Regions from separate parts of the Blautia fusiformis genome, predicted to be linked through region 3. Evidence: predicted binding sites of a transcription regulator. Region 3 holds the regulator's gene; each other region holds the start of a gene.
The links. The regulator Rex, encoded in region 3, represses fermentation and respiration genes when NADH is low (regulators of the CRP and FNR family bind a similar motif). The targets are predictions, from matches to a motif close to ATTGTTAANTANTTAACAAT.
Positions count from the first base shown of each region.

Region 1: the regulator Rex is predicted to act here: its motif matches at 572-591, upstream of LKD46_RS04895 (iron-sulfur cluster assembly scaffold protein).
Region 2: the regulator Rex is predicted to act here: its motif matches at 1,402-1,421, upstream of LKD46_RS14275 (L-lactate dehydrogenase).
Region 4: the regulator Rex is predicted to act here: its motif matches at 1,136-1,155, upstream of LKD46_RS05765 (DUF8180 domain-containing protein).

Region 1 covers NZ_JAJEPT010000004.1:59,578-61,782, forward strand. Annotated here, with positions in the region: gene LKD46_RS04890 (TraX family protein) at 1-547, opposite strand, end outside; gene LKD46_RS04895 (iron-sulfur cluster assembly scaffold protein) at 794-1,486, shown strand; gene LKD46_RS04900 (GGGtGRT protein) at 1,527-2,205, shown strand, end outside.
Region 2 covers NZ_JAJEPT010000019.1:7,950-10,154, reverse strand. Annotated here, with positions in the region: gene LKD46_RS14280 (Tex family protein) at 1-359, opposite strand, end outside; gene LKD46_RS14275 (L-lactate dehydrogenase) at 432-1,379, opposite strand; gene LKD46_RS14270 (FMN-binding protein) at 1,726-2,205, opposite strand, start outside.
Region 3 covers NZ_JAJEPT010000007.1:81,229-83,433, reverse strand. Annotated here, with positions in the region: gene LKD46_RS07920 (bifunctional ADP-dependent NAD(P)H-hydrate dehydratase/NAD(P)H-hydrate epimerase) at 1-884, opposite strand, end outside; gene LKD46_RS07915 (redox-sensing transcriptional repressor Rex) at 946-1,593, opposite strand; gene abc-f (ribosomal protection-like ABC-F family protein) at 1,808-2,205, shown strand, end outside.
Region 4 covers NZ_JAJEPT010000005.1:12,280-14,484, reverse strand. Annotated here, with positions in the region: gene LKD46_RS05775 (methylenetetrahydrofolate reductase) at 1-434, opposite strand, end outside; gene LKD46_RS05770 (CooT family nickel-binding protein) at 459-641, opposite strand; gene LKD46_RS05765 (DUF8180 domain-containing protein) at 706-1,098, opposite strand; gene LKD46_RS05760 (aldo/keto reductase) at 1,445-2,205, shown strand, end outside.

The DNA of each region.
Region 1 (2,205 bases), on a different contig from region 3:
CTGGCTTATCGTTTCGCATATAGTACATGATCAGCAGGAAGATATACCCCCGCCATCCATAGTCTGCTTTCAGAAAAATGGAAACAACAAGCAGTCCCAGGATGCAGAGAAGCTGCATCGAAGGTCTGGCCTGGAAATATTCAATGGCACAAAAGGCCAGATATCCGAGGAAAAGCGTAAAAAACACATTTTGTCTTTCGTAACGCAGCGTATTTGTAAACATCAGATTCCACGGAATTTCTGAGAGCAGCGCAAAAAGAAGGAGATTTCTTCCATAGAGGAACCGGCTCCGTGTATGACGGAAGCCTTCCAGCAGGAGAAAACAGAAGATGGGAAAAGCAGCTCTTCCGATATCGCGGAAAATAAGATATACAGTATATTCTCTGCCGAAAAGTGTAAACAGGATTTTCTGTGCAGGCTGATACATACTGAGCAGCACAGCTCCGATATGATCGATCAGCATGGTGATGATCGCGATCATCTTCAGAGCGCTTCCGCTGAGAATGCGGTATTTTTCTGGAAAAACAGAATCCACAGATGCATTCATGAAAAATATACCTCCAAGGTTAAACTTGCTAATATATTATCACATACATACAGTAGTTGCCAGAAATATTTGACAGTTAGGCATGCAATACTGCCGGAATAACTACCAATATTATGCGTTTTATGGCAAAATTTTATCAAATATGACTGGACGAAACAACGGTTTTGTGAGAAAATAGCGATAGGGTGTTATCGAACTTTTTTTCTCAATAACATCGGTCAATCTATACTTGAAAGGAGTTTTAAAATGATTTATTCACGCGAAGTAGAAGAAATGTGTCCAGTGGCACAGGGCGTACATCATGGTGCCGCTCCGATCCCGGAAGAAGCAAAATGGGTTCAGGCAAAAGAAGTAAAGGATATCTCCGGATTTACACACGGTGTTGGCTGGTGTGCTCCGCAGCAGGGTGCTTGTAAGCTTTCCCTTAACGTTAAAGAGGGAATCATCCAGGAGGCACTTGTTGAGACAATCGGATGTTCAGGAATGACTCACTCTGCAGCTATGGCTTCTGAGATCCTTCCAGGACTTACCGTTATGGAGGCACTGAACACAGACCTTGTATGTGATGCAATCAATACAGCTATGAGAGAGCTTTTCCTTCAGATCGTTTACGGACGTTCCCAGTCTGCATTCTCCGAGGACGGACTTGCAGTAGGCGCTGGTCTTGAGGACCTTGGAAAAGGACTTCGTTCTCAGGTTGGTACAATGTATGGAACTCTGAAAAAAGGACCTCGTTACCTTGAGATGGCTGAGGGTTATGTTACAGGTATCGCTCTTGACGAGAACGATGAGATCATCGGATATCAGTTCGTAAGCCTTGGAAAAATGACTGACTTCATTAAGAAAGGTGATGACCCGAACACAGCATGGGAGAAAGCAAAGGGTCAGTACGGCCGTGTTGCAGATGCTGTTAAGATCATCGACCCAAGAAAAGAGTAATTACACTTCGTAAGGTGAAAATATCAGGAGGTTACAGGAAATGGCTTTATTTGAATCATATGAGAGACGAATTGACAAGATCAATTCTGTTTTAAACAGCTATGGAATCGCTTCTATCGAAGAAGCTGAGAAAATCACTAAAGACGCAGGACTGAACGTTTACGATCAGATCAAAGGCATTCAGCCGATCTGCTTCGAGAACGCTTGCTGGGCTTACACAGTAGGTGCAGCTATCGCGATCAAAAAAGGCTGCAGAAGAGCCGCTGATGCAGCTGCAGCTATCGGAGAAGGTCTTCAGGCTTTCTGTATCCCGGGATCCGTTGCAGACACACGTAAAGTAGGTCTTGGACATGGAAACCTTGGAAAGATGCTCCTTGAGGAAGAGACAGACTGCTTCTGTTTCCTTGCAGGACATGAGTCTTTCGCAGCAGCTGAGGGTGCGATCGGTATCGCTGAGAAAGCAAACAAGGTTCGTAAAAAACCTCTTCGTGTTATCCTGAACGGTCTTGGAAAAGATGCTGCTCAGATCATCTCCCGTATCAACGGCTTTACATATGTAGAGACAGAGTATGATCCATATAAGAACGAGGTTAAGGAAGTATTCCGTAAATCCTATTCTGAGGGACTTCGTGCAAAGGTTAACTGCTACGGCGCTAACAGCGTTCCGGAAGGTGTTGCGATCATGTGGAAAGAGGGCGTTGACGTTTCCATTACAGGAA
Region 2 (2,205 bases), on a different contig from region 3:
AGACCTTTTTCCCTGGCGATGATGGCACGTGTACGGCGCTTCGGGCGGTACGGACGGTAAAGATCCTCTACCACAACGAGTGTCTGCGCTGCCTCGATCTGTTTCTTCAGCTCCGGAGTCAGCTTGCCCTGCTCCTCGATGCTGCCCAGAACCTGAGCCTTTTTATCCTCAAGATTTCTTAAATAAGTAAGTCTCTCATTAAGATTACGAAGCTGTTCATCGTTCAGTGTACCGGTTGCTTCCTTACGGTATCTGGAAATAAAAGGAATGGTGCAGCCTTCATCGATCAGCTTAACCGCTGCCTCGACCTGCCATTTCTCAACGTTCAATTCTCTGGTAATTACCTGAATAATATCCATTTTTATCTTTCTCCCGTTGTTTCAAATTTGCCTGAGGCTGCTTTTTCCTCTTTACACAGCTTCTGACATTTATCAAAGATCAATCTGTGCGATCACGTCCTTCAGAGCATTGGCGCTTGCATGAAGCTTCTCTGTCTCCTCCTCGGTCAGCGGAACACGAACGATACGTTTTACACCTTCCGGTCCGATAGAAGCCATGGTACTAAGACATACGTCTTCAACACCGTACTCTCCGTGAAGCATGGTTGATACACTGACTATTGTATCAGATGCTGCAAGAAGAAGCGAGCAAAGTCTGCAAACAGATACGGCTACCGCATAAAATGTAGCACCCTTCTTGGCGATCACAGTTGATCCTGAAGTATGAACATACTCCAGAACCTCTTCTCTGTCAAGTGGCTGCAGATCTTTCTGATCCTCATGAACGATCTTGTCAAACTCATCAAGGGTCGCACCTGCAACAAAGGCTCTGGACCACGGTACAAAGGAAGTATCTCCATGCTCTCCGAATACATAGGCGTGGATGTTTTTCTCAGATACACCGTAGTGCTGAGAAAGTCTGCAGCGGAGACGGGCCGTATCCAGGGCGGTTCCGGAACCAAGGATCTGATTTTCCGGCAGTCCGGAAAGCTTTGCAAATGCATAAGTCATAATATCACATGGATTACTTACGATAATATAAAGCGCTTTGGGAGCCACCTTTACGATCTCCGGAGTAATACTCTTCATAATGTTGACGTTGGTCTGTGTCAGCTCGATGCGAGTCTGTCCCGGTTTTCTGGCAATACCGGAAGTGATGATCACAATGTCAGAATCTACAGCATCCGGGTAATCTCCTGCCACGATGGAGATCGGCTCACGGAAACTGGTTCCCTGCTCAATATCCATAACCTCACCTTCAGCCTTATCTTTGTTAATATCGATCAGAACAATCTCTGATGCAATACTCCTCTGTGATAAGGTATAAGCGATAGTTGCTCCTACACTTCCTGCTCCGATGATCGTAATTTTACTGCTCATATTTGTTCTCCTTTCAGCGTTGTTTGTCATTTTAATAACAACTTTAATTACACACATTCAAACATAACATAAAACATTGCCCTGTGCAATAAAAATTTTATTGTATTTCTCAGGTTAATTCCCGCTAATTTGCATTTCAAATTATTTAAACCGATTGTATTTTCTGATATTTTCCCTATTATTCTGTATACATTCCTGTTATTTTTTTATCGATTTATAGAAGCAATTTCAGAAACCTAGCAAAAAACCTCTGAACTTCAAAAAAATCAAGAAGTCCAGAGGTTTCTTTCACCTCTTATTATTGGCTTAGATTCAGATGTTTATAGCTGCTCCAACGTTCACCCGGTTAATTCTTTGCCTGGGCAAGGGCCTTTTGTGCAGCGTCCAGGATCCCTTCGGAGGAATATGTGGCTCCGCTGACAGTATCGATTCCATCCGCCGACTGGTTTGCCATGATCTGAGAATAGATCGTGCTCCATGCAGGATCAAAAAATTCCGGTGTATCCTGATTTGTCTGCTCAATGGATACGATCTGGCCTCCTGAGATCGTAATTGTCAGATATGTTTTTCCTCCATATCCAAAAGCCGAGCCTGTATACGTTCCATCTCTGTACATTCCCACCGGTTCCGGTGCTTCCGTTGGCTCCGGTGTTGCATCCGGCTCATCTGTCCCTGGTGTTGGAGTTACATTGGGTTTTTCAGGAACCGGCGTCACATCCGGGTCGTCCGGCTCCGGCGTCGGGGTTGCTGCCGGCGTCTCTGTTGGCTTCGGTGTGGCCGTTGGTTTCGGCGTTGCCGTAGGTTTCGGTGTGGCTGTTGGCTTTGG
Region 3 (2,205 bases):
TGATCAAAGCGGCTGCAGACCATAGCCTCCGGAAGGAGTATCTGCAGTGGGATCCTGTTGGCTTCCACAGTCTGGATCTTTACCATTCCCGCACCGGCACGAAGTGCTGCACTGGCGCTTAAATAAGCGGCTCCGCACATTCCCTCACTTCCGGTCACAAAGAGCACTTTTCCGAAGGTACCCTTGTTTCCGCCGGGATCACGTTCCGGAAACAGCTTCAGATCTTTATTTTCCAGACAGGCGGCAGATGCAGTCACAGCTTCTTGCTCATAGATCCCGATATCGGCGGTAACGATCCTTCCTGCATACAGTCTTCCCGGATAAAAGCAAAGACCTCTTTTCCGGTAGGCAAATGTGACAGTCAGATCGGCGCTGAAGGCAATTCCCATTTCCAGGCCAGTATCTCCGTTCACTCCTGACGGGATGTCAACTGCGATCTTTTTGGCCCTCGCACTGTTCATCTCATGGATGATATCAGCATAATGCCCCTCGATCGGACGCGTCAGGCCTACCCCAAACACGGCATCTACTATAGTAGTATATTCACTCCACTGCGGGTTATTCACCTCCGGGACACGATAACCGGAAGCGATCTTATACTGAAGAGCAGTCTCTCTGGTCATTTTATCTTTGTTTCCGACCATATAAAACTCTACCCGGATCCCCTTCAGATGGAACAATCTGGCAACAGCGATACCGTCACCGCCATTATTTCCGCTTCCGCAGACTACCAGGATCCTTTCGTCCTTCTGGAGATACTTTTCTGTTTCCTCTACCACCTTCAGTGCTGCCCGCTCCATCAGAACCTCGGAGGGAACTCCGATCTCACGGATCGTTGTGGAGTCCAGATCCTTCATTTCTTTGCAGGTAACAAGCTTCTTCATTCTGTCTTCTGCCTCCCCTCTGTCATAGAGAAAGCTGCCGTTTCCGGCAGCTTAACAATTCTTACTTATCCACATGTTCCTGCCTGTATTTACTGAGATTATAAGACAGTGTCATCAGACTCTCGGAAAGATGAACGTTCTCTACGATCACATCATCCGGTGTCTCAAGATCGAGATGTGCAAAATTCCAGATTGCCTTGATCCCGTTCTCCACCAGGATATCCGCCATTTCCTTGGCTTTATTCTTGGGAAGTGTCAGAATCGCGATCTCCACGTTATTCTCTCTCAGGAAAAACGGAAGCTCACTGAGCATTTGGATCTCAAGTCCACGGACTGCGATGCCCTCAAGCACAGGATTTACGTCAAAGATACCAACCAGCCTGAACCCGCGCTTCTCAAAATCCACATAATTGGCAAGTGCCTGTCCCAGATTACCGGCACCCAGGATGATCATCGGATGAACGGTATCCAGTCCCAGGATCTTACCGATCTCTGTATAAAGATAGTGTACATTATAGCCATACCCCTGCTGCCCAAAACCGCCAAAATTATTAAGATCCTGACGGATCTGAGAAGCTGTGGTATGCATCTTCTTACTTAATTCATTGGAAGAAATACGTTCTACATTATCTTCCATCAGCTCTCCTAAGTAGCGGTAATAGCGTGGCAGACGCTTAATCACCGCTTTCGAGATTTGTTTTGTCTCCACGATAGTTTTCCTCCTTACCTTACACTAGGTTAATTATAACGAATTGACATTTTCCTGTCAATTAAAGTTGTCTATTCTGTACAAATTTCTTTATATTTTTTCTAATAATTGATTTTTTCTTTGAAATCCCGGCAGTTTCCGTTATAATAGGTGGAGGATTTTTCCCTGTTCAGACATAAACAGGGGTGATTCTTTATACAGGAGGACAGTTTTTATGATTTTATCATGTCAGAATATATGCAAGGCCTTTGGCGAAAAAGTAATTTTAAATGATGCATCCTTTCACATTGAAGACCGTGAAAAGGCTGCTCTGATCGGCTGCAACGGTGCAGGAAAGACCACACTGCTGCGTATCATCATGCAGGAGCTTTCTGCTGATTCCGGTACCGTGGTGCTTGCCCGGGATAAAAATATCGGCTATCTTGCCCAGTACCAGGATATCCACGGACATCATACCATCTACGAAGAGCTTCTTACCACCAAGCAGCACATCATCGATATGGAACGCCGTATCCGCAATATGGAACAGGAAATGAACACGGTGACCGGTGATGAGCTGAACCGTCTGATGGAAACCTATACCCGCCTGACCCATCAGTTTGAGCTGGAGAA
Region 4 (2,205 bases), on a different contig from region 3:
GGTGAACCGGCTACTGCGATCTCGAACTTATCGCCAAATTCATCACGGACAAATTTAACAAGGTCTGTCGCATAATTGAAGTCTCCGCAGGTTGTTGTCTCACCAAGTGGAATATCTCCGCGAAGTGCCAGCATATGGTCAACGCCATCTGCCAGATACTGTTCCAACTGCTGTCTGATTCCTTCTTTTGTGTTCTTGATCACTGTGAAGTGTGTTACAGGAACAGTTCCTGCATTCCTGATCATCTGGCATACTTCCCTGTTGGCACCGACATTTCCGCCGCCGGCACCGTATGTACAGGAAATATACTCCGGTCTATACTTCATGAGATGTTCAATGGTTCCCGGCAGATTTGCCATACCTTTTTCTGTCTTTGGCGGAAAAAGTTCAAAGGAAAGCAGCATTTTTTCTCTCATTGCTTCAGATAATTTCATTGATCGTCCCTCCACGTATTTGTATCAGTCACACTGCAGTTTCACGATGCTGTTTGCAAGATCCACCATAAGGATACTGCCTTCTACCTCGCGCTCATCTCCCATGATATCTCGAAGGATCAATTTATTTCCGTCTACATCGATCCGGCTTACATTCTTAAAGATCACAGAATTATCTTCTTCCTTATATACTGTTGCAAGACACATAATCATTCCTCCAAATAAGTGGCATCATTTAACCACTATGCTGTCAAAACTATTCTGTCGGTTTTTATTTCAACTCTTCCTTAACAAGTGTAAGGGCAAGTCCAAGTCTCATATTGCCTTTCTGAAAATCTGCAACTGCCTCTTTGATCGTCTTCGCAGCTGCATCCATGTTAAGCTTCTTAAGATTGTCAGCCATCTGATCAAGTTCTGCGGCATGATGCTCGTTATGCTGCAGCATGTAGGTAAGAAGTGCTACAGTCTCATTCTTGCAGTCACCGCTCTCGCAGGAACCGCAGTGTCCATCACCGTGTGTATGACAATGGTTATCTCCTTCCGCATGGCTGTGTGTATGGCTGTGAGTCACACCGTCCTCATGGGTGTGCTCATGTGTATGTTCATGGCTGTCTGCATGTCCATGCTGAACAAGATTGCCATTCTCATCTTTGATTAAATGCATAAATACCCCTTTCCTGTATCCGCTGGGCGGACACTCTCATGACAAGAATTTATCAATTAAATTTATTATACATCTTTTCACTGTTATTATCAAGAAAATAATTATAAAATATAGCCAAAATTATATGCTGTTTTTCCTATTTTTCCAAAAACTTTGACAGTAAATTAACTCGATTGTTTCATTTTTAACGAAGTTAGTCTCTTCAAACCACAACTTATTACCCAGTCTGCGCGTCTGTCCAACTCTAAGCTTTATCACTTTTGTAATATAATTGATGTGATTCTTTCATATTTTTGTGCTATAATAGCAAAAGCATGGAAAGCAGAACATACAAGGAGGAATTATTTTGAAAGAAACTGTTTTTCTGAACAACGACAGAGAAATGCCTCTTCTGGGGCTTGGCGTATACAAGTTGCCCGATGACGTACAGGCCGAAGCAGCAGTCACTTCTGCTATTTCCGCCGGCTACCGCATGATCGATACCGCTTCTGTTTATAAAAATGAAGAAAGCGTTGGACGTGCCATTGCCAAATGCGGAGTTCCCAGAAAGGATCTTTTCATCACCAGCAAGATCTGGAACAATGCGCAGCGTCTCGGCGATGTCCAGGGAGCTTTTTCCCGTAGTCTCGACCGTCTGAAAGTCAGTTATGTAGATCTCTATCTGATACACTGGCCGGTTCCCGGCTGCTATTTGAGCACCTGGAAAGAGTTGGAATCCATTCTGGAATCTGGACGTGCTTTAAGTATCGGTGTCAGTAATTTTGATATCCGGCATCTGGAAGAGCTTCGTAAGATATCCGGGGTTATTCCTGCTGTAAACCAGATCGAGTGCCATCCTTTGTGTTACCCTGCTGAACTGATCGAATACTGCAAGGCTTTCGGTATTCAGGTACAGGCTTATGCTCCTCTGGCAAGAGGTGCATATTTTGATAATGATGTAATGTGTGTTCTGGGGACCAAATATGCCAGGACTCCTGCACAGATCGGGCTTCGCTGGGCAATACAGAAGGGAATTTCTGTCATTCCGAAATCCATCAACCCGGAACGAATCCGCAGCAATGGAAACATCTTTGACTTCAATATCGAGGATGAAGATATGGCGATCAT